2 regions of the Paraburkholderia sp. SECH4 genome follow, and region 1 is predicted to be linked to the other one. Evidence: predicted binding sites of a transcription regulator. Region 1 holds the regulator's gene; the other holds the start of a gene.
What was found. Region 1 encodes LexA, which represses DNA repair genes until DNA is damaged. Its sites were predicted from a motif close to ACTGTATNNNNATACAGT; they were not measured.
Positions count from the first base shown of each region.

Region 2: a site for LexA is predicted at 1,371-1,388, ahead of imuA (translesion DNA synthesis-associated protein ImuA). Genes of this name have one in related genera too.

Region 1 is NZ_JALOCP010000069.1:13,150-17,359, reverse strand. It holds gene M0D67_RS40510 (universal stress protein) at 209-676, shown strand; gene M0D67_RS40505 (DUF2939 domain-containing protein) at 809-1,450, opposite strand; gene M0D67_RS40500 (hypothetical protein) at 1,614-1,958, opposite strand; gene lexA (transcriptional repressor LexA) at 2,017-2,667, opposite strand; gene M0D67_RS40490 (sulfate ABC transporter substrate-binding protein) at 2,983-4,032, shown strand; gene cysT (sulfate ABC transporter permease subunit CysT) at 4,185-4,210, shown strand, end outside.
Region 2 is NZ_JALOCP010000029.1:59,079-63,288, forward strand. It holds gene M0D67_RS30445 (hypothetical protein) at 1-1,041, opposite strand, end outside; gene imuA (translesion DNA synthesis-associated protein ImuA) at 1,492-2,193, shown strand; gene M0D67_RS30455 (DNA polymerase Y family protein) at 2,114-3,583, shown strand; gene M0D67_RS30460 (error-prone DNA polymerase) at 3,590-4,210, shown strand, end outside.

The DNA of each region.
Region 1 (4,210 bases):
GTGAGGTGTTGATCGTCACTGGATGCGCCGGACGGCGTTTCTTGCGCTGCGGCAAAGGCTCATGGGTGACTCAAACCCAGCCCAAACCCGCCACAAATCCAGCGCGCACCGGTTTAGGGCGCACTTAGCGTTTTCCATCCCTTGCAACCTGAATTGCGGCGCACCATGATTCATTCAGACCGCGTTCCTCGCGGATGGGAGAAAAATCATGGCGAGCTACCAGAAAATCCTGCTGTGCTACGACGGCTCGCGCGAAGGCCGCAAAGCGTTACGTTGCGGCGCCGACCTGGCGTTGGAACTGAAGGCGGAAACGCACCTACTATCAGTGGTTGACATGCGCTCGAGCATTGCGCAAAGCGCGGGCCTGCTGACTGATGTGGCCTGCGGCAGCTTCGAAAAAACAGCCCGCGACATCCTGCAGGAAGGGGTGGACTGGCTCACCGAACGCGGCGTGACCGCGCAAGGACATTTTGCGTTTGGCCATCCGATCGACGAGATCGCCAATCTTGCTAACGAATTGCATGTCGACCTCGTGGTGGTCGGCCATCGTTGCCGCACCGGGCTATCACGATGGTGGATGGGCGCGGGCAATACCCCGCTGCTCGATCGGGTCTCATGCAGCATTCTGGTGGCGTGCTCTTCCGCGCAGGAGCAGCAGCAAGCGGCGGCGGCCTGATGCACGGCGGGGCGAAGCGCGTGGACTGGATTGAATGAGTTGAATGAGCCACGTGGCCGAACGGTCGCCGCGTTCGCTTCGGCCAAACCGTGATTCGCTCATACGCTCAAGTCGATAGCGAGCGCCGGGCGATCACTCGTTCAGATTGACCGCCGCCAGCTTCCATGTGAACAAACCTTCGCGCCGCAAAATCGCCGAGTAACGCGCGTCACCAGCGCCATGCTGATAGCTGACGACGAACTCGTTAAGGCCGCGATAGCCCGCCGTGGTTTGCGGCGGTTGGGGTGGCGTGGTGCTGTTCGCGTTGTTACCTGTAGCAGGGTGCGCTGGTTCCTGTGCAGGAGCCGTTGCGGCCGGCGGATTGTCGGTGCCAGCCGGAACAGGAGGGCGCTCGCCCGGGTTGCCGCGCGGTGGCATGCCGTTCAGCAATGCCGCGACGCCGTCGGGTGTTGCATAAGCGTCGACCAGCGGGCCGATCAAGGCCACGCCGATCATCGCGCCAATCGCCGCGAACGGATTGCCGTTGCCTTGCACGTCGAGCCGACGCGTCAACAAGCCGGTGACTTGCTGCTTCAGGCTCTCGCGCAACGCGGGAAAGTCGACGTATTCATTGACGGTTTGCGCATCACGCGCATCCGCTGCGCGTTTGAGCTTATTCAGCGCCATGTAAGGCGACGCGTAACTGAACCCCAACGCGGCAATCACCACAATCACAATCAAGGTGACGATCAGTGGTCGGGCGGCATTGCGTTTCGTGCGTGTTGAAACTGCCATCGAGTGGGACTCTCCATCAGGTGTGATCTAACGTGGACCGCGGCCACGCAAAAACGATCCCAGGCGATGCGATATCCGAAAAGGCGCGGGCGGGTGAACGACCGTACGCCGGGTGTCGCGCGTAGTAAAGCCGCAATGGGATGCAGTGCACGCGCAGTGCGGTTTATGACTCGAACACCGCGCCGTGCACGTTGGCTTCATCTGCGATGCAACGATCGATCATGCGGCACACCGCGTCTACCGTGCCGACCATGATCAGCCGCGACGGCCCGTGATACACGCGCACCGGCGCGCGGCGCGCGGGTTCAGCCGTATTCAGCCCCGAGTTCAACGACACGCGAGCAAAAGCCGGCAACGACGACGGCAAGCCCGGTACGCCGACGGGTGCATCAAACAGCGCTGGAGTACTGGCGGAGGACGCCTCGATCAGCGAACACGGCACCAGCTTGCGCAGATGACGCAAACGACCAAACTGGCGAAAAGGCAGCAGGCGGGCAAGGCGTTCCATGAGTCTCTCCAGGCGATTCAACGTTGGGGCAGCTTTGGGTTGGCTAACACGTGGGCAGTTAGAACTCGCCCGGGCGGATCAGCCCGACGGCGATGCCCTCGAGCGCAAACTCCGCGCTGCCGGTTTCAACGAAGATGTTGTCGTAATCGGGGTTCTCGGCGATCAGCTCGATGCCGTTCGGCCGGCGCTTCAGGCGCTTGACCGTCACATCGTCGCCAAGCCGCGCGATGATGATCTGGCCATCTTTAGCTTCGCTTTTCTTCTGCACCGCGAGCAGGTCGCCGTCGAAGATGCCCGCGTCGCGCATGGACAGCCCACGCACCTTCAGCAGGTAGTCCGGCTTGCTCGAGAACAGCGCCGGGTCGCACGCATAGTGCTGCGAGATATGTTCCTGCGCGAGGATCGGGCTACCCGCGGCAACCCGGCCGATCAGCGGCAACGACAGTTGCATGATGCTGGCGTGCGGCAGTGTGAACTGGTACGGCGAATCTTCCGACCCGCCCAGCAGGCGAATGCCGCGCGATGCGCCGGCCGCCAGTTCGATCACGCCCTTGCGGGCGAGGGCGCGCAGATGCTCCTCTGCCGAGTTGGCCGAGCTGAAACCCAGCTCGGCGGCGATCTCCGCGCGGGTGGGCGGAAAGCCGGTGCGTTCGATGGCCCGGCGGATCAGATCGAAAACCTGCTGCTGTCGTGCGGTGAGTTTGGTCATGGCGCCACTGTATGTATGAACAGGTGCCTGTATTTTTATACAGTATTCCGCGCAATTCAAGCTTTACTTTAAGTTCGTGTCCTGGGGTGGCGTTCCAGCGTCGTAAATGGACGCTTCAACACCCGTTTTCGTGTCGCAACGCCTTATCCGGCCGTCATTACCACTTTTGCGTATTAAAGAATGAAGAAACATTATTTTTAATGATGAAAGCTCTTCGATAGACTGCCCTTCGAGTTGGCGCTCATGTGCACGTGACCGCGACGTAGAACAACACCACACGCTGTTTCAGCGGACCACAACGCGGAGAAAGTTGGCATGAACCATCAAGGCACGGGGCTGGCAGGCAGGACCAGAAAACTTATCGCGGCGCTCGCATTCGGCGCAGTCGGTACGATCGCCGCGGTCGGCGTCACGGTGCAGGCACATGCAGCCGACATGACGCTGCTGAACGTGTCGTACGACCCGACCCGCGAGCTGTACCAGGATGTCAACCAGGCATTCGGCAAGGAATGGAAGGCGAAAACGGGCGAGACGATCACCTTCAAGCAGTCGCACGGCGGCTCGGGTGCGCAAGCCCGCTCGGTGCTGGACGGTTTGCAGGCGGACGTCGTGACGCTGGCGCTTGCCTATGACATCGACGCGCTGGCTAACAAAGGTTTGCTCGACAAGGGCTGGCAAAAGCGTTTGCCGGACAACGCCTCGCCGTACACGTCGACGATCGTGTTTCTGGTGCGCAAGGGCAACCCGAAGCACATCAAGGATTGGGACGATCTGATCAAGCCGGGTGTGTCGATCGTCACGCCGAATCCGAAGACCTCGGGTGGCGCGCGCTGGAACTACCTGGCCGCGTGGGCCTATGCTGAACATCAGCCGGGTGGCAACGACCAGAAGGCGAAGGAGTTCGTCGGCAAGCTCTATAAGAATGCCGGCGTGCTGGATTCGGGCGCGCGTGGCGCGACCACCAGCTTCGTGCAGCGCGGTATCGGCGACGTGCTGATTGCGTGGGAAAACGAAGCGTTCCTGTCGCTGAAGGAGTTCGGTCCGGACAAGTTTGAAATCGTGGTGCCGTCGGTGAGCATTCTGGCTGAACCGCCGGTTGCGGTGGTGGACAAGGTGGTCGACAAGCACGGCACGCGCAAAGTGGCGGAAGCGTATCTGAACTTTCTGTACAGCGAGGAAGGTCAGGAAATCGCGGCGAAGAACTTCTACCGTCCGCGTTCGAACAAGGTGCCGGCCGAGCTGACCTCGAAATTTCCGAAGCTGAAGTTGTACACGGTGGACGATTCGTTCGGCGGCTGGGCGAACGCGCAGAAGACCCACTTTGCCGACGGCGGCGTGTTCGATTCGATCTACTCGCCGCAGTAACGGGTAGTCAGCCAGACGAGATGCGCAGTTAGACGCCGCAGTTGAACGCGTAGTCACACTTCGCCAGAAAGCGTGCCGGCGAGGCGCGCTTTTTGGCCAGCCAGGCGGCCGAAAAAAGAGCCGCCGGCCTCAACCCTGAAAGAGTACTGAGCATGACGACGTTGACCTTCCGAAAACC
Region 2 (4,210 bases), on a different contig from region 1:
TATCCAATGTCTACGCAAATAAGATGCCATTTTACGTGTGGAGCGTGCCCTACCTCCGCCGACTATGAGTACTCTACGATCACCGGGCATAGATACTCGCGAAAGTAGTCCAAAGTTTCCGGATTTTGACTGCGTATTGGCCGTCTCCTGATACCACGCATGGAGCGACTCAGGCGACTCACGCTGCATTGGCGCGATTTCCACCCACCTCTCGCTGTTTTTTGCCTCTTCTCGGCTCGAGATTTTAAACGACCTATTCGCCTCGAGTGACCGGCTGAGTTCTGTCACGATTGCATTAGAAAATAGTCCTATCACAATAAATGACGTGCATTTTCGGATATCGTCATTTCCCCTATCGTCAAAATATGTCTTATCGTAAAAAGTTTTCCATACATCGTCGTCAAAATATATTTTTGGAACGGAGGTTCCATATTCTGCAAACATGGCTGATATATGACGGGCCGCTATAAGATCGTTCCAAGACACGCAGGCACGGTCCACCTCCGTCAGCTCTTTTAAGCATAATTCATTGGCTCCGCGGTCTTCGTCATTTTGCTCCGCAACCTCGACCTTAAATTTCGGCAAGACGATGATCACTTCGCCACCGACCGAAATCGAAAAAAACCGCATAAATTTCGCCTTGGTTTCCTGACGTCGAAGATCGCTGTACCAATTGATAGCAAGTGTAGCGAGCATGGCGGCTAGGATAGAACTTGTAACGGCTGACACCGCGTTGAGAAGTGCCTTTGTCGCCTTGAACGACAATCCGATAGCGTCGCTTTTCTCCGGCAGAAATTCGACCGTCGCTGTACAAAAAATCAGCAGGAGCGCCACCACAAGCGACGATCCAATCAAGATACGTTTGTATGGATGTTCCAGTTGGTTGCTAGCCATACCCATTTCCCCCCAAGCCAGGTAAGTCGACCCAGCGCGAGCCAGGGGAACCGAAACGAACTGCGCCCAGCAAGCCTTCACAAAAACAAAATCCGTGAACTCTGCTGTTTCAGGATATCTGGTTTCAGTCATTTTCTGCAATCTCACGGCATCGGCTCCCTAGCCCGCCCCTGCTTCAGGGTGAACCTCCGCAGGCACCCCACATTTTCCTGTGCCGGTGTCGGAGGGTGAACGGCAGTCTTACGTGTATGCAAAGAGGTTAGCCGAGACAGGAGGCCCCATCTACTGCGTTAACTCAAGACTCAGCAAGGACCTGGCGTCGCCTGGAACTCAGAAGCAGTCGTTCGTCCGTTCGGGGGTGTAACTGCAGTAATGGGTCGATCTCCGACTTTGGGAAAACTAGGCGGGCCCGACTCTAACTCGGAGTCGGCTTCGTTGACTTTCCGCTGGCAACCTAGGATTCTTGCGCTAGAATCACTGTATATTTATACAGTATCTACGTGAGCGATTCCGATGATCCCCGCTGCCACCCTTTACACGCAGACACCTCCTCCGGACGAACGCGCACGTTCGATAGACGCTCTACTCGACTCAACTATGTATCCCGCCTTGGGGGGAATAACCCTGTGGCGCGCTTCGCAGCTGGCCGCCGGCTTCGATCGGGTGGTGTCGTGCGGCCACGCCACGCTGGCCGCCGAACTGCCGGGCGGCGGCTGGCCCGCGGGCGCGCTCACCGAACTGCTCACACCGCAGCCCGGCTGCGGGGAGCTGCGTCTGCTGCAGCCCGCACTGGCGACCGTCGGATCCCGCCCCTTGCTCCTGCTGCAGCCGCCGCACCGGCTGCAACCCGCCGGACTGGCGTGGCTGGGCGTTCCCGCAGCACAGGCCTGCGTGTTGCGCGCACCACGTACGGCAGACGCGCTGTGGGCCGCCGAGCAGATCCTGCGTGCCGGCACCTGCGGCGCCCTGCTCTTCTGGCAGGCCGAAGTGCGGCAGGAGGCGCTCCGGCGCCTGCATCTGGCCGCGCAGGCCTCGGACACGCTGCTGTTCCTGTTTCGCCCACTCGCGGCCGCCCACGCGACGTCGCCAGCGCCGCTGCGGCTCGCGCTGCGAGCCGCCAGGGGCGGTATTGAAGTGACGTTCGTCAAGCGCCGCGGACCGCAGCGCGACGAACCCGTTTTCGTTCCTCTCGTACCTTCACCTGCCCTGTTGAGCCGATATGCAACTCTGGATCGGCGTACATCTGCCGCACCTCGCCCTCGAGTCGTTTCTCCCGCGCTGGTCGACGCCACGCCATGAGGCCGGATTCGTCGTGCTGGAAAAGGACCGCGTTGTCGCGCTCGACCGCGCGGCGCATTCCGCCGGGATCGTGGCCGGCATGCGCCGCGGTGGTGTGCTGACGCTCGCGCCCGACGCGGTCATCCGGGAGCGTGATCTCACCCGTGAAGCAGAGCTGGTTCGTGGCGTGGCGTTCGCCCTGCTGCATTTCACCCCCCACGTGGTGCTGGCTGAAGAAGCCATCGTACTTGCCGACGTCTCGGCGAGCCTGCGGCTCTTTGGCGGTATTCGCCCGCTGCGCCGACTCGCGCGCGAAACGGTGATCGCGTTCGGCGTAACGGCAACGCTTGCTGTTGCGCCAACAGGGCAGGCCGCGTGGCTCTTCGCCCGGTCCTCGGGTGGCATTGCCCTCACGTTGCGATCCGTCGACCGCGCACTGCGTCGCGTGCCGTTATCTGCCCTGCCGCCGGCGCGCCCCTACGCTGAATGGTTCGACGGCCTGGGATGCGAAACGGTGGACGACGTCCGGCGCCTGCCTCGCGCAGGCCTCAAGAAGCGCTGCGGCACGGCGCTGCTGGATGCGCTCGATCGCGCGACGGGCGCGGCGCCGGAAGTGTACGAATGGCTGGAGTTGCCCCCCGCCTTCAGCGCGCGGCTCGAGCTGCCCGACCGGATCGAGCATGCGGAAGCCGTGCTGTTCGCGGCGCGGCGGCTGATCCTGCAGATGACCGGCTGGCTGTCGGCGCGACAGCTGGCGATCGCGCGGTTTGTACTTGAGCTCGAGCATGAGCGCGGCCGCGCGGCGGTGCCGCCGACGGCAATCGAAGTTGCCCTCGCGGAACCGACCTCGCGCGAGGACCACCTCGTGCGTCTTCTGAAAGAACGGCTGGGCCGCGTCGAGCTGGCCGCGCCGGTCATCGCCGTTCGTCTCGACGCGAAGGACGTGCGCGAAGCGGACGCACCCAGCGAATCGCTGTTTCCTGAGCCTGGCGGTTCGCCACAGGATCATGCACGCCTGATGGAACTGCTCGTCGCCCGGCTCGGCGCCCAGAATGTCACCCGGGCGGCGCCCGTCCCCGATCACCGCCCCGAGGTCGCCGCGCGCTGGATACCCATCGGTGAGACCGTCAGGTCCATGCCGCCACCGTCCAGCCTTCCGCGGCCGGCGTGGCTGCTCGACAGTCCGGTGCAGCTCATCATGCGCGGCCACCGTCCGTTCTACGGCACCCCGCTGCGTATGGTGTCGCCGGCCGAACGTATCGAGGGCGGCTGGCAGGACGGACACCTGGTGACGCGGGACTACTTTGTCGCCGAATCCGGCGATGCGGTGCACTACTGGGTGTTCCGTGAACGCACGGGCGCGCGCGACGATCGCGAGCCGCGCTGGTTCCTGCACGGCCTGTTCGGGTGATCGTCCATGGCGCCGACCTACGGCGCACTGCCCGACTATGCGGAGCTGCAGTGCGCGTCCAACTTCTCCTTTCTGCACGGCGCATCCCACGCCGAAGAAGTCGCTGTACGTGCCGCACAGCTCGGGTATGCCGCACTGGCCATCACGGATGAATGCTCGCTGGCCGGCGTTGTTCGTGCCCACGTCGAGGCGAAGAAGGCCGGGCTGCCTTTCATCGTCGGGTCGCACTTCCACCTGACCAACGCCGACGGCTCGCCGGCCCTGTCATTCACCGCGCTGGCGATGACACGCGAAGGCTATGGCAACCTGTCCGAGCTGATCACGCTCGGCCGCATGCGCGCACACAAGGGCAGCTACCGGATTGCCCCCCTGGATCTCGCGCACCCTGAGAAGCCCTTCGGGCACCTGCGGGGACTGCCGGACTGCGTCGCGATCCTGTCACCGGACTACCCGGCCGATGAAGAGAGGCTGGATACGCAGGTCGAGTGGTTCGCCCAGACCTTCGGCGATCGCGCGTGGATCGCCCTCACGCTGCATGCCCGGGCAATGGATGATATTCACCGAGGTACCGTCGAACACGTCGCTGCGCGCCACGGCATTCCCGTCGTGGCGACCGGCGCACCTGTC